Regions from separate parts of the Rhizobium sp. BE258 genome, predicted to be linked through region 1. Evidence: predicted binding sites of a transcription regulator. Region 1 holds the regulator's gene; each other region holds the start of a gene.

The links. The regulator PhoB, encoded in region 1, activates phosphate uptake and scavenging genes when phosphate is short. The targets are predictions, from matches to a motif close to TGTCATNNANCTGTCAT.
Region 2: a site for PhoB is predicted at 2,267-2,283, ahead of J2X43_RS19350 (DUF2794 domain-containing protein). Genes of this name have one in related genera too.
Region 3: a site for PhoB is predicted at 3,427-3,443, ahead of ugpB (sn-glycerol-3-phosphate ABC transporter substrate-binding protein UgpB). Genes of this name have one in related genera too.

Annotation. Positions count from the first base shown of each region.
Region 1 is NZ_JAVDWL010000002.1:620,964-628,539, forward strand. Features, by position in the region: gene argF (ornithine carbamoyltransferase) at 1-63, opposite strand, end outside; gene J2X43_RS08315 (aspartate aminotransferase family protein) at 103-1,302, opposite strand; gene J2X43_RS08320 (GcrA family cell cycle regulator) at 1,729-2,265, shown strand; gene phoB (phosphate regulon transcriptional regulator PhoB) at 2,332-3,015, opposite strand; gene phoU (phosphate signaling complex protein PhoU) at 3,048-3,761, opposite strand; gene pstB (phosphate ABC transporter ATP-binding protein PstB) at 3,808-4,623, opposite strand; gene pstA (phosphate ABC transporter permease PstA) at 4,639-5,961, opposite strand; gene pstC (phosphate ABC transporter permease subunit PstC) at 5,958-7,439, opposite strand.
Region 2 is NZ_JAVDWL010000005.1:208,422-215,997, reverse strand. Features, by position in the region: gene acnA (aconitate hydratase AcnA) at 1-1,069, shown strand, start outside; gene J2X43_RS19355 (thioredoxin family protein) at 1,290-2,030, shown strand; gene J2X43_RS19350 (DUF2794 domain-containing protein) at 2,307-2,708, shown strand; gene J2X43_RS19345 (N-acetyltransferase family protein) at 2,712-3,269, opposite strand; gene J2X43_RS19340 (hypothetical protein) at 3,567-3,767, shown strand; gene J2X43_RS19335 (Bax inhibitor-1/YccA family protein) at 3,918-4,646, opposite strand; gene J2X43_RS19330 (ABC transporter permease) at 4,841-7,384, opposite strand; gene J2X43_RS19325 (ABC transporter ATP-binding protein) at 7,381-7,576, opposite strand, start outside.
Region 3 is NZ_JAVDWL010000002.1:808,558-816,133, forward strand. Features, by position in the region: gene J2X43_RS09230 (sn-glycerol-3-phosphate ABC transporter ATP-binding protein UgpC) at 1-216, opposite strand, end outside; gene ugpE (sn-glycerol-3-phosphate ABC transporter permease UgpE) at 219-1,067, opposite strand; gene ugpA (sn-glycerol-3-phosphate ABC transporter permease UgpA) at 1,078-1,962, opposite strand; gene ugpB (sn-glycerol-3-phosphate ABC transporter substrate-binding protein UgpB) at 2,026-3,351, opposite strand; gene J2X43_RS09250 (YraN family protein) at 3,477-3,845, opposite strand; gene rsmI (16S rRNA (cytidine(1402)-2'-O)-methyltransferase) at 3,835-4,752, opposite strand; gene J2X43_RS09260 (hypothetical protein) at 4,745-4,903, opposite strand; gene dnaN (DNA polymerase III subunit beta) at 4,999-6,117, shown strand; gene pmtA (phospholipid N-methyltransferase PmtA) at 6,232-6,825, shown strand; gene J2X43_RS09275 (histidine phosphatase family protein) at 6,825-7,415, shown strand; gene pyrF (orotidine-5'-phosphate decarboxylase) at 7,412-7,576, shown strand, end outside.

The DNA.
Region 1 (7,576 bases):
GATGACACGCAGATCGGCAGAGCTCATCGCCGAAAGATCGAGGAAGTGTTTGGGGGAAGCCATGTCGTCCTTACCTGTTTGCCCCGGAAGGCATCTATCCGTTCAAGCCGTCTTCTTGGCCTTCGATGCGCGAATGCTTTCGGCGGCCTGCTCAATGCGGGCGAGACCCTCGCGAGCTTCCTCCGCCGTGACGACCAAAGGCGGCAGCAGACGCACAACGTTGTCGCCGGCGGGCACGCCAAGCAGATGCGCATCGCGGATGGCAGCCAGAAGTTCAGTCGAGGGAACGGCGGCCTTGATACCGAGCAGCAAGCCCTCGCCGCGGATATCCTCGATCACGTCGGGATAGCGGTCCTTGAGCGATGCCAGGCCTTGGCGGAAGACCAGAGCGACGTCACGGACATGCTGGAGGAAGCCTTCGGCAAGGACGATGTCGAGCACAGCGCCGCCGACAGCCATGGCGAGCGGGTTGCCGCCATAGGTCGAGCCGTGGGTACCGGCCTTCATGCCGGACGCAGCTTCCGCCGTTGCCAGGCAGGCGCCGAGCGGGAAGCCGCCACCGATGCCCTTGGCGACAGCCATGATATCAGGGGTGACGCCGGACCACTCATAGGCAAAGAACTTGCCGGTACGGCCGACGCCCGTCTGGACCTCGTCGAGAATGAGCAGCAGCTCCTTCTCGTCGCAGAGCGCACGCAGCGCCTTCATGAACTCCGTGGTCACCGGGCGAATGCCACCCTCGCCCTGAACCGGCTCGATCAGAATGCCTGCGGTCGCATCGGTGATTGCGGCGCGCACAGCGTCGATATCGCCAAAGGGCACCTGGTCGAAGCCAGGGGCCTTGGGGCCGAAACCTTCGAGATACTTCTCTTGCCCGCCGGCAGCGATCGTCGCCAGCGTACGTCCGTGGAAGGCGCCTTCGAAGGTGATGATATGGAAACGCTCGGGATGGCCCTTCGAATACTGATAGCGGCGTGCGGTCTTGATCGCGCATTCCAGGGCTTCCGCGCCGGAATTGGTGAAGAACACCTTGTCGGCGAAAGTCGCCTCCGTCAGCCGCCTGGCGAGTTGCTCCTGACCGGGGATTTCATAGATGTTGGACAGGTGCCAGACCTTGTCGGCCTGTGCCTTTAGGGTATCCACGACATGCGGATTGCTGTGGCCGACCGAGGTCACGGCAACGCCGGCACCGAAATCCAGATATCGTTCGCCGCTTTCGGTAATCAGCCACACGCCCTCACCTCGCTCGAACCGCAATGGGGCACGAGAATAGGTATCATATAGCGGCGCGGCTTCAGCCATGGCGCGGTCTCCTGTCAGCGTTACGGGCAACCGGACTCCGGCTAAAAAACCAGGTCCGAAAAATTAAAAATGCCGCCTTTCGGCGGCGACTGGCACTATTTACTTTTCGCACTGCAATGTCAACAAAACTGCGGCTTTCGTGGCTTCTGAGAGACGCTCAAGCAATGTCGCGTTTTATCAACAGCTAATGTTGCAGAAATGACTCTCAGGGGAAGCAAGTTGGGGAAAACCCCGAATTCGATTCATCCGGATTCCTGCGACTCTTGTCACGGAGTCAGCCTCACACTAGGTTAAAACTCAATTACTAGACTGCATGCGGCGGAACTAGTCACCAAAATTAGTCAAGCGTTTCTTGTGCCGGATTCGTCCGGGGCAAACAGTGAGGGATTCTGCCTTCGCAACGCTTAAACGGCGGAGACACAGGGCATGAACTGGACAGACGAGCGGGTCGAGAAACTCAAGAAACTGTGGTCCGAAGGGCTGAGCGCGAGCCAGATCGCTGCCCAGCTTGGCGGCGTCAGCCGTAACGCCGTTATCGGCAAGGTTCACCGTCTGGCGCTGCCGGGCCGTGCGAAGGCCGGCGGCAACGCCACGGCTGCCCGCGCTCCCAAGCGTACGGCGGCAGCACCCCGCGCCCCAACCTACGCATCGCGTCTGGCGACGACCCGTACGGTCACCCGCCAGCAGGGCGCGACGATGCTGAAGGAAGAGATCGAGATCGACGTCATGGAGGAGATGGAATACCGTCCCGCCAAGAACGTGATCGTCCCGATTTCCCGCCGTCTCGGCCTGACGGAGCTCACCGAGCGCACCTGCAAGTGGCCGGTCGGCGATCCCTTGAAGGACGATTTCCACTTCTGCGGCTGCGAAAGCCCGGATTCTTCGCCTTACTGCACCTACCACCAGCGCCTGGCCTACCAGCCGGTCAACGAGCGCCGCAGGGCAGCAGCCCGGGCAAACTGAGCCGGGTAAGCACAAACGAAAAACGGGCCTTACGGCCCGTTTTTTTGTGTCTCAATTCCGAAAGCTTCAAGCTTCCATCGAATATCCAGCGCCGCGAACGGTGCGGATGACATCCTGCATGTTGGAGAAATTCAGCGCCTTGCGCAGACGGCCGACATGGACATCGACGGTGCGCTCGTCGACATAGATGTCGTGACCCCAGACGCCATCCAGAAGCTGCGAGCGCGAGAAGACGCGGCCGGGAGAGGCCATCAGGAATTCCAGCAGGCGAAACTCGGTCGGTCCGAGACGGACTTCGCGGGTCTTGCGATGAACGCGGTGCGTCTCGCGGTCGAGTTCGATATCGCCGCATTTCAGCACGGTCGAGAGAACTTCGGGCTTGGCGCGGCGCAGCATCGCCTTGACGCGTGCGACGAGCTCAGGCGTCGAGAACGGCTTGACGACATAGTCGTCGGCACCGGTCGAGAGGCCGCGAACGCGTTCACTTTCCTCGCCGCGTGCCGTCAGCATGATGATCGGCAGGCGCTCGGTCTCCGGGCGCATGCGCAGCCGGCGGCAAAGCTCGATGCCTGATACGCCAGGCAGCATCCAATCAAGGATAAGAAGGTCCGGCGTCCGCTCCTGAAGGCGGATTTCCGCCTCATCGCCGCGCAGGATGGTGTCGACCTCGAAACCTTCGGCTTCGAGATTGTAACGAAGAAGCACGCTCAGTGCTTCTTCGTCTTCAACGACTGCAACTCTCGGGATCATTCTGCTCTGTCTCCTGAGGCCCGGTCCGGATATTATTCCGTGACCGCGCCGACGGTGTTGGCGGTGTCGTCCTTCGGACGCTCGCCCTCCGGCTGGGCGCCGGTCGCCATGTAGTAGATGGTTTCTGCGATGTTGGTGGCGTGGTCGCCGATGCGCTCGATGTTCTTGGCGCAGAACAGAAGATGCGTGCAGCTGGTGATGTTGCGCGGATCTTCCATCATGTAGGTCAGGAGCTCGCGGAACAGCGAGGTGTACATCGCGTCGATTTCCTCGTCGCGCTCGCGGATCGACTTCGCCTTATCGGCAGCGCGCGTCGTGTAGACGTCAAGCACTTCCTTGAGCTGCACGAGAGCCAGTTCCGAGAGATGCTCCAGGCCGCGGCCAAGCTTACGCGGAACGCCGGTGCTCTGCACGGCGATAACGCGCTTGGCGGTGTTCTTGCCGAGATCGCCGACACGCTCGAGGTCAGCGGCGATGCGGATCGAACCCATGATCTCGCGCAGGTCCGACGCCATCGGCTGGCGGCGGGCGATGGTGACGATCGCCTTGTCGTTGATCTCGCGCTCGGCGTGATCGAGGATCACGTCGTCGGAGATGACCTTCTGCGCCAGTGCGCCGTCGCCATTGACCAGCGCGCGCACAGCGTCGGAGACCATCTGTTCCGCCAGACCGCCCATTTCGGAAATGCGGCGGGTCAGGAACTTCAGATCCTCGTCATATGCAGAAAAGATATGTGTCGATGCCATGGGAAATGTCCTTGAGTGTCTCTATCGGAAGTCGTGACGCCAAAGATCAGCCGAAGCGGCCCATGATGTAGTCCTGGGTGCGCGGATCGTCCGGATTGGTGAACATCTTGTCGGTGTCGTTCTCCTCGACGAGGTTGCCGAGGTGGAACATGGCGGTGCGCTGCGAGACGCGGGCCGCCTGCTGCATGGAGTGCGTCACGATGACGATCGTGTAGCTTTCGCGCAGCTCGTGGATCAGCTCCTCGACCTTTGCGGTTGCGATCGGATCGAGCGCCGAGCAGGGTTCGTCCATGAGGATGACCTCAGGCGAGACCGCGACGGCACGGGCGATGCAGAGACGCTGCTGCTGACCGCCGGAGAGGCCGGTGCCGGATTCATGCACGCGGTCCTTGACCTCGTTCCAGAGGCCGGCGCGCTGCAGGCTGGTCTCGACGATCTGGTCCATGTCGGCCTTCGACTTGGCGAGACCGTGGATGCGCGGGCCGTAGGCGACGTTTTCGTAGATCGTCTTCGGGAACGGGTTCGGCTTCTGAAACACCATGCCGACGCGGGCGCGCAATTCGACGACGTCGATATCCGGATCGTAGATATCATCGCCATCGAGCGTGATCTTGCCGGTGACGCGGCAGTTGTCGATCGTGTCGTTCATACGGTTCAGGCTGCGCAGGAAGGTGGACTTGCCGCAGCCGGACGGGCCGATGAGCGCAGTCACTGTATTTTCGCGGATGTTCAGCTTGACGTCGAAGAGAGCGCGCTTTTCGCCGTAATAGACGGAAACGTCCTGGCCGATCATCTTGTAAGGGATGCTGTTCATCTTCTGGTCCAGAGCCTTCTCAACTGCTGCTTCTGTCAACATGTTCATGGGTTTGTACTCCGTTTACCAGCGGCGCTCAAAGCGACGGCGCAAGAGGATGGCTCCGATGTTCATGACGATCAGGAACAGAAGCAGGACGATGATGGCACCCGAGGTACGCTCCACGAAGGCGCGTTCGGCTTCGTTGGCCCACATATAGACCTGGACCGGAAGTGCCGTGGACGGATCGAGCGGCGTGGTCGGGGCATTGGCGACGAAGGCGACCATGCCGATCAGCAGCAGAGGCGCGGTTTCGCCGAGCGCATGAGCCAGGCCGATGATGGTACCGGTCAGGATGCCCGGCATGGCAAGCGGCAGAACGTGGTGGAACACCATCTGCATCTTCGATGCGCCGAGACCGAGAGCGGCCGAGCGGATCGACGGCGGCACGGCACGAAGCGCAGCACGCGTCGCGATGATGATGGTCGGCAGGGTCATCAGCGTCAGCACCAGGCCACCGACCAGCGACGCGGAACGCGGCAGACCCATGAAGTTGATGAAGACGGAGAGGCCGAGCAGACCGTAAACGATCGACGGAACGGCAGCGAGGTTGTTGATGTTGACCTCGATGAGATCGGTCAGCTTGTTCTTCGGCGCGAACTCCTCGAGATAAATCGAGGCGGCGACACCGATCGGCAGAGCAAGAACCAGAACGATCAGCATCAGGTAGAGCGAGCCGATGAGAGCAACGCCGAGCCCTGCCGCTTCCGGACGGCTGGAATTGCCATTGACGAACAGGCCTGTGTTGAACTGCTTGAAGAGAGCACCGCTCGCCTTAAGCTCGTTCATCCAGCCGACCTGCTTGTCGTTCACCTTGCGGTTCTTCTCATCGACAGAGAGATCGATCTGGCCTTTGCTGGCGCTATCGATATTGGCGTCGGCAAGCACCGTGACATTGACCGTCTTGCCGATGATCGACGGGTCGGAAACAACCATGTCGCGCAGCTGGATCGGAGCGCCCTTGGAGAGCATGGCCGAAGCATCGCGGACGTCAGGACGGCTCGAGGCGTTGACATTCAGCTGCTTGACGATGGCGTCACGCAGCAACGCGCCGTAGTTGGCAGAGACGAGGACCGACGGATCGGTCGCACGCTTGTTGCTCGGGTCAATGGTCTTTTCGGTGAATTCCACCGGAAGCGTGATCGCCGTCTGCTGGAAGGCGGTATAGCCCTGGCGGATGACCGTCGAGAGCAGGATCGCCAGGAAGATCAGGCCAAAAGATATGGCAGCGATGCCATAGGCCTGGAAGCGGCGTTCTGCGGCATAGCGGCGCTTGATGCCGATGTCGCGGCGTGCCGGAGCCTTGGAGACAGTGATGCCTGCAACGGGAGAAACAATATTCGTCATTCGTACTGCTCCCGGTATTTGCGCACGATGTAGAGCGCGTAGATATTGAGGCAAAGCGTGATGAAGAAGAGCGTAATGCCGAGCGCGAAGGCAACCAGCGTCTGCGGCGAGGTGAACTCGAGGTCACCCGTCAGCTGATTGACGATCTTGACCGTGACCGTCGTCATCGGCTCGAACGGATTGATCTGGATGCGGGCGGCAACACCGGCCGCAAGCACAACGATCATCGTTTCGCCGATGGCGCGCGATGCGGTCATCAGCAGCGCACCGACGATACCCGGAAGAGCGGCCGGTAGCACGACCTTCTTGATGGTTTCGGAGCGCGTTGCGCCGAGGCCGAGCGAACCGTCACGCAGCGCACGCGGCACGGCGGTGATGATATCGTCGGACAGCGAGGACACGTAAGGGATCAGCATGATGCCCATGACGATACCGGCGGTCAGAACACTCTGTGCCTGGATGAAGTTCGTGTAGTCGCCGGTCAGGAGACCGCTGACCTGCGACGACAGATCGCGCAGGAACGGGCCGACGGTGACGAGCGCGAAGAAGCCGTAGACGATGGTCGGGATACCCGCCAGAACTTCGAGCAGCGGCTTGGCAAGCGAACGAATTTTCGGCGAAGCGTATTCGGCCATGTAGATGGCGGCGAAGAGGCCGACCGGCACGGCGACCAGCATGGCGACGGCGCCGATATAGAGCGTGCCGAGCAACAGCGGGATCAGGCCGAACTGACCAAAGGACGAGCTGCCGGCACCCGCGAAGCGCGGATCCCAGACGGTGCCGAAGAAGAAGTCCGCGGCGGGAACGCTGGCGAAGAAGCGAATGGCTTCCGACAGCATCGACAGAACGATGCCGATGGTCGTCAGAATGGCGATAGACGAAGACAGCAACAGGCCCCAGAGCATGACGCGCTCAACGCGGTTGCGGGCCCTGAAGCGTGGCTTGACGCCGCGCAGGGCGTAGAGCGCGCCACCGACGGCAAGCACGAGCACGATCGCGCTCATGATCAGACGGCTGGAGGCGCTTTCGGCATTCAGCAGCTTGGCGGCATCGAGCATGTAGGGCTGCGGTTCACCGGCGAGCGGGACGCCCTTCTCGTTGAGCTTGGCCTGAACCGCCTTGGTGTCGGCACCGACTGCCGTGACTTCGTCGGATGTGAGCAGGTTCAGGCCACGACCAACGGTCGCGACCATGCTGTAGCTCAGATCCTGCTCGGCAGTGGTCTTCGCCTTCACATCGTCGGGAAAGGATTTGCGGACGGTGGATTCGATGATGCCTGGGCTGGCGGCGAGCCAGACACAGAGAACGATCAGGGCCGGAAGGATGGCCCAAATGGCGGCATAAGCGCCGTAATAACCCGGCCGCGAATGCAGCACGGAAGACTTGCCCCCGGCAAGTGCCGTGGCCCGGCTGCGGGCGGCCACATAGGCCAGCGCGCCAAGCACCACGAGACACAAGAGTATAATGGATGTGCTCATTCTTTACGTCCCCAGGCGCTCGGCCCCAAAAGCACAGGCTGCGATATCGCCGCCGGCTTCCCAATCATGGAGAAACTCGAAACCTTGCGCCTGACCGGGCAAGGGTACCTCAGTCGAAGACCGGCGCGGCACCCCCC
Region 2 (7,576 bases), on a different contig from region 1:
TATTTCGCCTGACGTTCAGGCGAACTACCTCGCTTCCCCGCCGCTCGTCGTCGCCTACGCGCTTGCCGGCACGGTCCAGAAGGACCTGACCAAGGAGCCGATCGGTGAAGACCAGAACGGAACCCCTGTCTATCTGAAGGATATCTGGCCGACCTCGCACGAGATCCAGGAATTCATTCAGAAATACGTCACCCGCGAACTTTACGAGACAAAGTACGCCGACGTGTTCAAGGGCGACGTCAACTGGCAGGCCGTTCAGGTTCCTCCGGGCCAGACCTATGCCTGGGACGACAACTCGACCTACGTTCAGAACCCGCCGTATTTCGTCGGCATGGGCAAGACCGGCACGGGCATTTCCGACATCAAGGGTGCGCGCGTTCTCGGTCTCTTCGGCGACAAGATCACCACCGACCACATTTCCCCGGCCGGTTCGATCAAGGCGGCGTCTCCTGCCGGTGCCTACCTCATCGAGCACAATGTCGGCGTTGCGGACTTCAACCAGTACGGCACGCGCCGCGGCAACCATGAAGTCATGATGCGCGGCACCTTCGCCAACATCCGTATCCGCAACCACATGCTCGGCCCGAACGGCAAGGAAGGTGGCTACACCATCCATTACCCGTCGAAGGAAGAGGAATCGATCTACGACGCGGCCATGCAGTACAAGGCAGAGGGCGTTCCGCTCGTCATCTTCGCGGGTGTCGAATACGGCAACGGCTCGTCGCGTGACTGGGCTGCAAAGGGTACCAACCTGCTCGGCGTCAAGGCCGTCATCGCCCAGTCCTTCGAGCGTATCCACCGCTCGAACCTGGTCGGCATGGGCATCATCCCGTTCGTCTTCGAAGAAGGCACGACCTGGGCAAGCCTCGGCCTCAAGGGCGATGAAATTGTCACGATCGAAGGTCTCGAGAACATCAAGCCGCGCGAGAAGAAGATCGCCAAGATCACCTACGGCGATGGTTCGGTGAAGGACGTTCCGCTGCTGTCGCGCGTCGATACGCTCGACGAGGTCATCTACCTCAACAACGGCGGTATCCTGCAGACGGTTCTGCGCGACCTCGCTGCTTAATTCTTAAGACAAGCACATGATAATCGCCGCCGGGGAGCAATCTCCGGCGGTTTTTCTTTGCGGGGACGCGGCTCACGGCGATGTGTTCCCGGCGTGGCGGCGGGCGGGGATGTCTCACCCCTTCGTTACTTCCCGTTTGGAACCGGAAGGATTATCTCTACGGTCGTCAATCAGGCCGCGCGGCCTTCGTTCGCCCGATGTCCTGGATAAAGAGGTTGCAATGTCGCCGCGTTTTTTGATTTCGCTGATTGCCGGTCTGGTGCTCGCAGCACCACTTCAAGCCGAAGACGGCAAGCCGAAGGGCGTCGTTGAACTGTTTACCTCGCAAGGCTGTTCATCCTGTCCGCCTGCCGATGCCGCATTTCGCAAGATCGTTGGCCAGGGGAATGTAATCGCGCTCGCCTATCATGTCGATTACTGGAACTATCTCGGCTGGACCGACACGCTGAGTTCCAAGCAGAACACCGAGCGTCAGTACGGCTATGCCCGCATGCTTGGCCGCAGCAACGTTTACACGCCGCAGGTTGTCGTCAACGGCCGTGATCATATGACCGGCTCCGATCTCTCGGCGATCAACGGAAAGATCGACGGCTTCTCGACCGACGGCAAGGGGCTGAATGTCCCTATCGATGCGCAGATGCGGGGCGATGAGCTGGAGATCAAGATTGGCGCCGGCCAGGGGAAAGCCAATGTGGTGATGGTCTATTTCGACAAGGAAAGGACCATCGACGTCGAGAAGGGCGAAAACAGCGGCCAGAAGATTTCCTATATCAACAGCGTCAGCGATATCGAAACTGTCGGAATGTGGGACGGAAAGGCAATAAGCCTGACCTTACCTGCAACGGTTCTGCAAAAGGCCGACCTTGAAGGCTGTGCAATCCTGTTACAGGCTGCTACGGCTGACGGTGATCCGGCCGCGATCCTCGGCGCAACCGTCGTCATGGCCGGGAAAAATATCTGAAAGTTTCATCCGTTCAGGATGGAAAACGGGGCGGCCCGGCTAATCGTATTCGGGGCTGGGGTTAAGGTCGATACGCTCAGCCGGGCCCTTTGGCGCGCTGGCGCCAAATCGGTGAGCGGAATTTCCCCTGCAAATGAGGCGCTGTTTTGACTGAATTGCGGCGTTCAGGAGATTGCATAGCATATGCTTAATGTGATGACTGGCCGCACTTGCAATTTGCGGCGGGTCGGGCAAACTGTCACTCTCCTGTCATAAGCGAGAGGCCTTGTGAGACTGATGACAGATCAGCCGGATTTGCGGCATGGCGATCACCGTTCCGCCGACAGTAGTTCCTCAGTCGTCGTCGATCTTAAAGAATACAAGCAGAAAAAGAATCCGTTGCCGGTGACCTTTCACCGGCGAGAGCTGGATGCGATCCTGTGGATCTACGGCCGCATGGTCGGCGAGGGCGAGTGGAAAGACTACGCCATCGACCACATGAAGGACAAGGCGGTGTTCTCCGTCTTCAAGCGCTCCGGCGAAATGCCGCTCTTCACCATCGAGAAAGACCCCAAGCTTGCCAACAAGCAGGGCGCCTATTCCGTCGTCAACACCAACGGCATGATCCTGAAGCGCGGCCACGAGCTGCAGCAGGTGCTGAAGGTGTTCGACAAGGTGCTGAAGCTCGTCGACAAATAGCGATCAGCCCTTGTAGAGGCTGCCTGGATAGGCCGACGGGTCCGGATCGGTATCCTTTCCCTCGCCCAGCTGCCGCTGCATGAGCATGGTGTCCAGCCAGCGGCCGTGCTTGTAGCCGGTACCCTTGAGCAGGCCGGTTTCCTCGAAACCCAATGAACGATGCAGCGCGATCGATGCCGGATGGGCGCCACCGATGACGGCGACCATCTGCCGGAAGCCAAGGGCGATGCAGCGGGCGATCAGTTCCGCGAGCAGCGCCTTGCCGACGCCCTTTCCCCGGGCCTCCGGCGCCAGATAAATCGAATCCTCGACCATCCACCTGTAAGCCGGACGTGTGCGGAACGCCGATGCATAGGCATAGCCCAGCAGCACACCGTCTTTGTCGATGGCGGCGAGATAGGGGTAGCCCTGGCCCGTTATGGCAGCCAGCCGCGTGGCCATCTCCTGGCGCTCCGGCGGGGCAATCTCGTAGCTGGCGACGCCTGACAGCACCGCCTCACGGTAAATCGCGGTGATGGCATCGAGGTCGGAGGTTGCGATATCTCGGAGATGAACGGTCATTGGGCGGCCGATGTCTGGAATGTGGTTCAGGCTGAAAACCATCCGGCGCGAGATTTGGCAACAGGAAAAGCGAATAAGGATATCGGGACCATGCAGGGCACTTGCCTGCCGTCGTCGTGATTGTTCCGCTGCCTTCTGTTCCGGCAAGCCGGAGATGACAGCCGTGTGGCGGCCAAGGCCGGCGAGTTGACCGAACCCGCCAGAGCTTCTAGAGAACAGCTTCGCGGAACAGGCCTTTGCGTCAGGCGGCAGATCGGCCGCGTGCGTCAGCCATGGAGAAACGCCATTATCAAGATTCTGGTTTTGCTGCACGCCGCCGTCGGCATTGATTGGCAGTCTCCCCCTGAGGGCACCAGCCTGAAGACCTTGAACGAAGCCGAGGAGAAGGGCTTTATCGAGATTCGCGGCGAGTTCCAGAAGCGGCAATTCCGCCTGACGAAGCGCGGCTCCGACCATGTTGCGCTCGACCGTCGGCGCCTGGCGGCACGCAAGCTTTAAGACGCGCAAGGCTGGCCGTTATTTGCCAGCTGCATGACCACAGCGCTCAATCCACACTCCGAAAAAACAAAACCGCCCGCAACATCTCTGTTGCAGGCGGCTCGGTTGTCTCGCATTCGGCCAGACGGTCTGGCCGTCAACAGTTCCGTCTTACTTGCGGTTACCCATGAACTGCAGAAGGAACATGAACAGGTTGATGAAGTCGAGATAGAGCGTCAGCGCGCCCATGATCGCCTTGCGGCCCATGACCTCGGCACCATCGGCGTCGTAGTACATTTCCTTGATCCGCTGCGTATCGTAGGCCGTCAGGCCGGCGAAGATCAGGACGCCGATCACGGAGATCGCGAACTGAAGGGCAGACGAACCCAGGAAGATGTTAACGACCGACGCGATGATCAGGCCGAACAGACCCATGACCAGGAACGAGCCCATGGCCGAGAGATCACGCTTGGTCGAATAACCGTAGAGCGACAGTGCGCCGAACGAAGCGGCGGTGATGAAGAATGTCTGCACCACGCTCTGGCCGGTGTAGATCAGCAGCAGAGACGAGAGCGACAGACCCACCAGCGCGGCGTAGATCCAGAAGGTGGTCTGCGCGGCCGAAACGCTCATGCGGTTGATCCGGAAGCTCAGGAAGAACACCATGGCCAGAGGAGCCAGGATGACGACCCACTTCAGCGGGCTCAGATAGATGGCCTGGCCAAAGGCGGTCAGCTGACCGTCGGCAAAGGCGAATTGGAATGACAGAAATGCGGCTACACCCGTGATCGCCAGACCCAGCGCCATCAGGTTGTAGACCTTGAGCATATAGGAGCGCAGCCCCTGGTCGATCATCTCGCCAGTCTGCGTCCGGCTTTGGTAGTTACGAAGGTCAGCCATAGTTTCCTCTTACAAGCTCCGATGTGAATACGGTGTCGGGCTTTGCGACCCGGGCGCCGCTGCGGAGCTCCAGCATGCCTGCGGTCAATATGAGGCTTTCGCCCTTTGCAAACAAGGCCCTTGCAACCGGCGGCGGGGTTAAATCGCCGTAAGGTGAAGCTATTTTATCGGGCGCTGCTTTACCAGTGCCAGCCCTAGAGCTCGCGCAGAACGGGTGCTGCCTTCTGGCCGAGGATGCGCCAGGTTCCGATCAGGCCGATCCCGACGGTCAGCACCAGAGCGGTGGCGATCGTCAGACCCGCGACATCCGGGAGGAAGGCGGAGGGTAGCCGCATGATACGGCTGACGATGAACCATGCTGCCACGCCGCCTGCCAGAAGCGCGAAGATGGCGGTGGCCGCGCCGAGGATCAGATACTCGTAACTGAAGGCGCGGATGAGCATGGCGCGCGTTGCGCCCAGCGTTTTCAACACCACCGCATCGTGCGTCCGGGCCCGGTTTCCGGCGGCGAGCGCGCCTGCCAGCACCAGGATAGAGGCAATGAGTGCGACGGAAGCCGCCGCGCGTATCGCGGTCGCAAGCTGTCCGACCAGCTGGTTGACGATATCGATCGCATCCTTGACGCGGACGCTTGTCACCGTCGGATAGGTGTTGGTGACGGCCTTCAGGATCGCCGTCTCTTCGGTCGCGCTTGCCGAGGGATCGGTCAGCGTTGCCAGCCAGGCATGCGGGGCGCCGCGGAACGTATTCGGCGAAAAGACCATCACGAAGTTCAGCGATAGTGATTCCCACTGGACCTTGCGCAGGTTGGTGATCCGCGCGGTGATGTTTCTGCCCAGCACGTTGACGGTGACGGTATCGCCAATCTTGAGGCCGAGTTCGCCTGCCTCTTCGGCGGAAAAGGAAACCTGCGGCTCGCCGCTGTAATCCTTTGGCCACCAGCTGCCCTCTGTGAGTGCGGCATTCTCGGGGATGTTTTCGGAATAGGTGATGCCGCGGTCGCCGCGCAGGACCCATTGCCCTGCCGGCGGCACCTTGCGCTTGGTGACGTCTTCGCCGTTGAAGGCCAGGATCCGGCCTCGCAGCATCGGTACTTCGACCAGCTTGCCCTCGGGCGCCTGCTGCTTGATCAGATTGCGGAAGCTCTCCACCTGGGCACTCTGGATATCGACGAAGAAGAAATTCGGTGCGCCGCCGGCCATGCGGCCAGTCAGCTGCTGGCGCAGATTGCCGTCGATCAGCGTCAGCGTTACCAGGAGCGCCAGCCCGAGGCCCAGCGAGAGCACGACAGAGGGCGTCAAGGCGCCGGGGCGGTGGATATTGCCGATTGCCAGACGCAGCGCCGGCGAACTGACGCGCGGGCTGCGTTTTGCCAGCCAGGCGATCAGGGCGGCCACGGCGCGCAGAATCACGAAGGCGAAGACGATGGCGCCGACAAAGACGACGGCGATGAAGCGGTCGTAGGCGGTGACGATCGCCAGCCCCGCAAGTGCTGCCATGAAGACGCCGGCCAGCAGGATATAGGGCCAGGAGGGAAGGGCACGGGCTTCGAAGCCCTGTTCGCGGAACAGAGCCGTCGCCGGAACTTCGCGGGCATGCCCCAGCGGCAGGATGGCAAAGGCCAGCGTCGTCAGGATGCCGAAGACAGCGGCCAGCAGCAGCGCGCCCGGATAGAGCGCCGGTGCCGTCGAGACCGGCAGGAACTGTGCCAGGAATTGGGCGGCGATCACAGGCGAGATGGCGCCGAGCGCCAGACCGATCAGGATGCCAGCGAAGGCGATGATGGCGATCTGGAACAGATAAACGAGCACCACGACCGACGCGGGCGCGCCAAGGCATTTGAAGGTGGCGATCGTCGTCCGCTTGGAGTCGAGAAAGGCCCGGACCGCGTTGGCAACGCCGACGCCGCCGACGATCAGCGCGGTAAGGCCGACCAGCGTCAGGAACTGCGAGAAACGGGTGATGTTCTCCGTCAGCGATGGCGCAGCGCGGTCGCTGGCGCGGATCGACCAGCCGGCGGAAGGAAACTCCTTGGCGGCGCGGTCGCGCACCGCACCAAGGTCGCGGGGATCATCCAGCTTGATCTTGTAGGCGTGCTCGACGAGGCTGCCGGTCTGGATCAGTCCCGAAGCCTGCAGCGCCGCGCGGCTGACGATCAGCCGTGGCGCGAAGCCGAAGCCCTCGGAGAGCGCGTCCGGCTCTGTCTTGACGGTTCCCGTGATGCTGAGCGTTGCGTTGCCGAGCAGAATTTCGTCGCCGACGGCAAGGCCAAGGCGCTGAAGCAGAAGTGGAGCCGCGACCGCGCCGTAGGTGCCGCTCTGGTCGGAGAGCAGGGCTGCCAGCGGATAATCGGGCTCCGACTGGAACGTGCCATAGAGCGGGTAGGCGTCATCGACGGCCTTGACCTCGACCAGCGCCTGGTCGGAACCGTCAGGTTTTCTTGCCATCGAGCGCAGGCCGGTCGAGATCGAGACCTTCCCGAAGCCGCGCAGGAAATTCATCTCATCCGGCGATGCCTCGCGATTGTTGAGCTCGAAGCGGACGTCGCCGGCAAGAAGTTCCTGCCCTTGCGACGCGATCGTGTCGGTAATCGAGGTCGAGACGGAATTGACGGCGGCGATCGCGCCGGTGCCGAGCGCGATACAGGCGAGGAAGATGTAGAAGCCCCTGAGGCCGCCGCGCAGCTCGCGAAGGGCCAGGCGGAAGGCGAGTGACGCGCGCGGCGTGATCAGGGTCATGCGAGGACTGCCGCAGACTGGCGCGCCGGGCTGTCGCTTTCGATCTTGCCGGAGCGCACCCGGATCTGCCGCGAGCAGCGGCTGGCGAGCGCATTGTCATGGGTCACGAGCAGCAGGGTCATGCCGCGCTCGGCCTGCTTTGCGAAGAGCAGATCGGCGATCTGGCGGCCGGTCTCGGTGTCGAGATTGCCG
Region 3 (7,576 bases), 190 kb from region 1:
CTCCACGTTGTTGACGACGCGGTTGCCGATCTTCACCTGTCCCTCGGAAATGCTCTCAAGACCGGCGATCATGCGCAGCAGGGTGGACTTGCCGCAGCCGGACGGTCCGACGAGGACGATGAACTCGCCGTCCTTGATGTTGATGCCGACACCCGAGACAGCCTTGACGCCGCCCTGATAGATCTTGCCGACGCCTTCTACATCGATAGAGGCCATTGTCATTTCTCCGTTTCGACCAGGCCTTTGACGAAAAGGCGCTGCATGACGATGATGATGAGAACCGGCGGCAGGGCGGCGAGGATGACGCCTGCCATCACGAGGTTCCATTGGGTGTCGCCGTCCAGTACCGAGGCCAGACGCTTGATACCCATGACCGCCGTGTAATAGCCGGGATCGGTGGTGATCAGCATCGGCCAGAGATACTGGTTCCAGCCATAGATGAAGAGGATGATGAACAGCGCCGCGATATTGGTACGCGACAGCGGCAGCAGGATATCCCGGAAGAATTTCATGGCGCCTGCGCCATCGACTCGGGCCGCTTCCATCAGTTCTTCCGGGATGGTCAGGAAGAACTGGCGGAACAGGAAGGTCGCGGTCGCCGAGGCGATCAGCGGGATGACGAGACCCGGATAGGAATTCAGCATGCCGAGATCGGCGACCACCTTGTAGGTCGGCAGGATGCGGACCTCGACCGGCAGCATCAGCGTCAGGAAGATGATCCAGAAGGCCACCATGCGCAGCGCAAAGCGGAAATAGACGATCGCGAATGCGGAGATGATCGAGATGGCGATCTTGCCGACGGCGATCATGACAGCCATCAACAGGCTGTTTGCCAGCATCAGCGCGAAAGGCGGCGCACCGGCCACAGAATTGCCGGCGCTGAGCAGCTGGTCGAAATTGGTGATCAGCTGATCGCCTGGAAGCAGTGGCATGAGGCCACTCATGAAGTCGGTCGGACCATGGGTGGCGGCGATGAAGGCGAGGTAGACGGGGAAGACCACCGTGACGACGCCGACGATCAGGATGAAATGCGTCAAAAAGTTCAGAAAGGGACGGTTCTCGATCATCGCACGGGCCTCAATACTGGACTTTTTTCTCTATCCAGCGGAACTGGATGACGGTCAGGGCGACAACGATCAGCATCAGCACCACCGACTGCGCAGCCGACGGGCCGAGGTTCAGGCCGACGAAACCGTCGGCATAGACCTTGTAGACGAGCGTATTCGTCGATTGCGAGGGTCCGCCTGACGTCGTGGAATCGACGATCGGGAAGGTGTCGAACAGCGCATAGGTGACGTTGATGACCGCCAGGAAGAAGGTGGTCGGTGAGATCAGCGGGAAGACCACCGTCCAGAACCGTTTGAACGGTCCGGCGCCATCGATCGATGCAGCCTCGATGACGGACTGCGGGACGGATTGCAGGCCTGCGACGAAGAACAGGAAATTGTAGGAAATCTGCTTCCAGGCCGATGCGATGACGATGAGGATCATCGCGTCATTGCCGTCGAGGCGGTGGTTCCAGTCATAGCCGAACTGGCGAAGGATATAGGGCAGGATGCCGATGCTGGGGTTGAACATGAACCACCAGAGCAGGCCGGCAGCGGCAGGCGCCACGGCATAGGGCCAGACGAGCAGCGTCGTATAGATGCGGCCGCTCTTCAGAACGCGATTGACGCAGACAGCAAAGAGCAGTGACAGACCCATCGACAGAACGGTGACGGAGACCGAGAAGATCAGCGTCACCCACAGCGCGTTCATATAGTCGGCGCTGCCGAAGAGCTTGGTGTAATTGGCGAACCAGACAAAGGTGGTCTTCATGCCGAAGGGGTCTTCGCGCAGGAAGGACTGCCGGAAGGCCTGAAAGGCCGGCCAGATGAAGAAGACCAGGGTGACTGCGAGCTGCGGCGCCAGAAGAAAATATGGCAGGACGCGGTTCGAGAAGATTGTGCGCTTTGTCTGCATGGCTCGCCCGATATGGAAAGGCCCTCCCCGGACTGGGGAGGGCTCAGCTTCTGCTTCGAAAGCTTAGTTCGAGTTGGCGGCTTCGAATTCGCGCAGGATGGCGTTGCCTTCCTTGACGGCTTCGTCGAGTGCCTGCTGGGCGGTCTGCTTGCCAGACAGCACGGTTTCGAACTGCTGGTCGATGACGTCGCGGATCTGGGTCAGGTTGCCGAAACGAACGCCCTTGGAGTTTTCGGACGGCGTGCCGCGGAGTATCTGCTTCAGACCGACGTCGGAGCCCGGGTTCTTGTCGTAGTAACCCTGCGACTTGCCGAGATCGTAAGCAGCGTTGGTGATCGGCAGGTAGCCCGAGAACTGGTGCCAATCAGCCTGAACTTCCGGCTGGCTGAGGTAGGTGTAGAACTTGGCAACACCCTTGTAGACCTCAGGCTTCTGGCCGTTCAGCGTCCAGAGCGTTGCGCCGCCGATGATCGAGTTCTTCGGATCCTTGGTGACGTCGTCGTAGTAAGGCAGCGTCGAGAAGCCGACCTGGAATGCTTTGGCGTTGTTGATCACGCCAGCGCGCGAGCCCGAGGAGCCCATGTAAATGGCGCATTCCTGCGAGTAGAACTTCGGAGCTGCATCGGGGCCGCCGCCCGGACCGCCGTACTGGAAGTAACCGGCATCCTGCCACTTCTTCAGATCGCTCCAGAGACGAGCCTGGTTCGGACCGTTGAAGCTCAGCTCAGCCTTGGTGCCGCCGAAGCCGTTCTGCAGCGTGCCGTAGGGCAGGTCGTGGATGGCCGAGAAGTTTTCGAGGCCGAGCCAGGTCGCAGCATAGGTAATGGTGAAGCCGCACTTGGCAGCGCCGGAGTCAACGATCTTCTTCGAGAACTCAGCCAGTTCGGCATAGGTCTTCGGGGCAACTTCCGGATCGAGGCCAGCCTTCTTGAAGACGTCCTTGTTGTAATAGAGGATCGGCGTCGAGGAGTTGAACGGGAAGGACAGGATGTTGCCTTCCGGATCGGAGTAGTAGCCGACGACAGGCGCGATGAACTTCGACGGATCCCAGGGCTCGCCCTCGTCGGCCATCAGCTTGTAAACCGGATAGACGGCGCCCTTGGCGGCCATCATCGTGCCGGTGCCGACCTCGAAGACCTGAACGATAGCCGGCTGCTGACCTGCGCGGAAAGCGGCGATAGCGGCAGTCAGGGTCTCAGGATAGGTGCCCTTGAAAACCGGGGTCACGTGATATTCGGTCTGGCTGTCGTTGAACTTCTGAACGATCTGCTCGAGCTTCTGACCGAGTTCGCCACCCATGGCGTGCCACCAGGTGATCTCGGTTGCGGCGAACGATGCCGACGAAGACAATACGACCGCGGCAGCGGCCAGAGAAAACGTCTTGAACATGGATAAATCCTCTCCACCAATTGTTGGGGTGAGGAAGCCAATAGAGGCCTTACGTGACGCCTCCTTTACATTTGCATGACAGAAAAATTACAAAGCCTGGCTGTCTGCACGCCTATGCAATGCTGCTAGAAGGCATTTGGGAAATGCCGGGGCAAGCGGCCGGGCAACACGGCCACGATGTCGTAACGCTGCGATAGCAGGTGATTGGCTGGCTGGCGGGCAAGCCAGAGGTCGCTGGCATCACGGATGCGTTTCTGAGCCGCATAAGAAACAGCGTCCACCGCGCCGCGCTCGTCACGCCGCGCTTTGACCTCGACGAAAATGGCGAGATCGCCCTTGCGGGCGATGATATCGATCTCGCCGAGCTTGGTGCGATAGCGGAAGGCGGCGATGCGGTAGCCCTTCAGGATAAGAAACAGTGCGGCCGCGTATTCCGAGAACCGGCCCCGGCGCAGCGCCTTCTGCCTGTCCGCGCGAGGGCCGCTACCGCTCATCCGCCTTCATCTCCAGCAAGCGGTGATAAAGCTCCTTGCGGGGCAGACCCGTCAGCTTTGCGGCCTCGGCTGCCGCCTTGGCTGTCGGCATCGTGCCCGAGAGATCGGCAAGGATCGCATCGACATCGGCCGCATCGGCCGGCTTCTCGGCGGCCGGTGCCACGACGAGCACGATCTCGCCCTTCACATTGTCGTTCTCGGCGTAGTGGGCGGCAAGTTCCGCGAGCGTGCCGCGTCGGAATTCCTCATAGGTCTTGGTCAGTTCGCGGCAAACCGAGGCAAGGCGTTCACCGCCCAGCACGTCGGCCGCAGCCGCCAACGTCGCGCCGATGCGATGCGGGGATTCGAAGAACAGCAGTGTCGCCGGCGTGGTTGCGAATTCGCCCAGCCGGTCGCGGCGCGCCTTGTCCTTGACCGGTAGAAACCCGGCAAAAAGAAAGGCTTCGTTTGGCAGACCGGAACCGACGAGGGCCGCCAGCGGGGCCGAAGCACCCGGGATTGGAACGACCTTGTAGCCGGTCTCGATGGCGGTCTGCGCCAGACGATAGCCCGGGTCGGAGACCAGCGGCGTTCCGGCATCCGAGACCAGCGCGACCGATTTTCCGGCCTCGATCGCCTGCATCAGACGCGGACCGGCCTCGTCTGCATTGTATTCGTGATAGGAAAAGGGCCGGTTCTGGATGCCGTAGCGGTCGAGAAGCACGCGCGTCACACGCGTATCCTCGCAGGCGAGCACATCGGCTCCCGCCAGCGTTTCCAGCGCGCGAAGCGTGATATCGCCGAGATTGCCGATCGGCGTTGCGACCAGATACAGCGCCGCTTCGAGCGGGCGGGCGGGGATGCTGACATTGTGCAGGCGGTAGGTGCGAAGCTTGCCGCCCTCGCCCGCCGTCTCTTCATTACTCAATTTCAAAGGCCCTCTCTGGCGTCGGCTCTTTATGCGCGCAGGCTTCGTTCGCGGCAAGGGTTCGGATTTCTGTGAGGATCATTGGGTAAATGCGCCTTTGCAGGCCTGCAAAGCCTTGCACCCCTTGCAATGCCCGGCAAAGTTCTGCCATTTTGCCCGTCCACTCCTCCGGCCATGGAGCCGGAAAGGCATTTTTCTGGCGCGCTCGCGCGCCCGGACAGTCACGGTCGAAAGCGGTAGCATCCCATGCGTATTACGATTGAGCGTTCCAACCTCCTGAAGTCGCTGAACCACGTTCACCGCGTCGTCGAACGACGGAACACGATCCCGATCCTGTCCAACATCCTGCTGCGCGCCGACGGCCAGAACCTCGACATGAAGGCGACCGACCTCGATCTCGAAGTCACCGAAGCGACGCCCGCCAATGTCGAACAGGCCGGTGCGACCACTGTTCCTGCCCATCTTCTTTACGACATCGTCCGCAAGCTGCCCGATGGTTCGGAAGTTCTGCTTGCGACATCGACCGATGGCGGCTCGATGACCGTCCAGTCCGGCCGCTCGAAGTTCTCGCTGCAGTGCCTGCCGCAATCCGACTTCCCGGATCTGACCGCCGGCACCTTCACCCATTCCTTCAAGCTGAAGGCAACGGATCTCAAGATGCTGATCGATCGCACCCAGTTTGCGATCTCCACCGAAGAGACCCGCTATTACCTGAACGGTATCTTCTTCCACACGATCGAAAGCGAAGGCGACCTGAAGCTGCGCGCCGTTGCGACCGACGGCCATCGTCTCGCCCGCGCCGACGTGAAGGCGCCTTCGGGCTCCGAGGGCATGCCCGGCATCATCATTCCGCGCAAGACCGTCGGCGAGTTGCAGAAGCTGGTCGATAGCCCGGATGCACTTGTTACCGTTGAAGTTTCCGACGCCAAGATCCGCCTCAGCATCGGCTCGATCGTCATGACATCGAAGCTGATCGATGGTACATTCCCGGATTACCAGCGCGTCATTCCGACCGGCAACGACAAGGAAATGCGCGTCGATTGCACCACTTTCGCCCAGGCCGTCGACCGCGTCTCGACGATTTCGTCCGAGCGTGGCCGCGCCGTGAAGCTGGCGCTTTCCGACGGACAGCTGCTGCTGACGGTCAACAATCCGGATTCCGGCAGCGCAACGGAAGAAGTCGCCGTCGGCTACGACACGGATTCGATGGAAATCGGCTTCAACGCCAAATACCTGCTGGATATCACGGCGCAGCTTTCCGGCGATCAGGCGATCTTCCTGCTCGCCGATGCCGGTTCGCCGACGCTCATTCGCGACACGGCTGGCGATGATGCTCTCTACGTTCTGATGCCGATGCGCGTGTAAACGCGCGTCGCATTTGGCGGGCAAAGTTTTCAGATTGCGACGTTTGGTCTTGTTTTACTGCCGGATGATTGCAATTAGATAGCCAGCGGTTTGTTGCTTGACGAGGAGGACGGCATGGCGTTGCGGCTGAAAGAACGGCTCGGCAAAAAGTTCGATGAGGAAATCCGTTTCTTCAAGGGAATGATGCAGGGGCCGAAGACTGTCGGCTCCATCGTTCCCACCTCCTCGATTACCGCCAAAAAGATGGCAAGCGTCATCAACATCAATTCCGGTCTGCCGGTGCTTGAGCTTGGACCCGGTACGGGCGCGATCACCAAGGCGATCCTCGGCCGCGGCATTAAGCCAGAAAAGCTTGTCGCAATCGAATATTCGACGGATTTCTACGAGCACCTCGTTCGCCTCTATCCGGGCGTCCACTTCATCAACGGCGACGCTTTCGATCTCGACAAGACGCTCGGCGCACTGAAGGGACAGATGTTCGATTCCGTGGTGTCCGCCGTGCCATTGCTGAACTTTCCGATGCAGGCCCGCAGCGCACTTCTGGAAAGCCTTCTCGACCGCGTTCCGGCTGGCCGGCCCGTCGTCCAGATTTCCTATGGGGCCATCTCGCCGATCATCGCGCGGCCGGATCGTTACCACATCCAGCATTTCGACTTCATCGTCCGTAACATCCCCCCGGCTCAGCTCTGGATCTACCGCCGCGGCTGATGTTCGCGCTCTATATCACTCACCCACAGGTCAGGATCGATCCCGATGTCCCCGTTCCGCAATGGGGTCTGTCGGAAACAGGTGCTGCCCGCGCCGGACTAGCCGCCGAACGCCCGTGGGCCACGCAGCTGCGGCGGATCGTCTCCAGCGACGAGACCAAGGCGATAGAGACAGCAGGCATTCTGGCCGAAGCCGCCGGGATCCGTGTTGAGATCATCCATGGCATGCATGAGAACGACCGGTCGGCGACCGGATTTCTGCCGCCAGCGGAATTCGAAAAAGCCGCCGACTGGTTCTTTGCCAATCCGGACCTCAGCTTCAAAGGCTGGGAGCGGGCTATCGATGCGCAGGCCCGCATCGTTTCCGCCGTCGATCGCATCCTGTCATCGCACAATAAGGACGATCCGATCGCCTTCGTCGGGCATGGCGGCGTCGGAACCCTGCTGAAATGCCACCTGGAAGCAAAGCCGATTGGGCGCGACCGCGACCAGCCCGGCGGAGGCGGCAATCTCTACGCTTTCTCCCTTGCAGACCGGCGCTTATCATGCGACTGGACGCCCATTGAAAGCTGGCAGGGGTGGATGCGATGAACGCACGCGAACGGTTGATCGTCGGGCTCGATGTTCCGACACTGGGCGAAGCGGAAAAGATCGTTTCAACGCTCGGCGACGACATTCTCTACTACAAGATCGGCTATCAGCTGGTCTTTGCCGGCGGGCTGGAATTTGCTCGCGAGCTTGCCCAGAGCGGC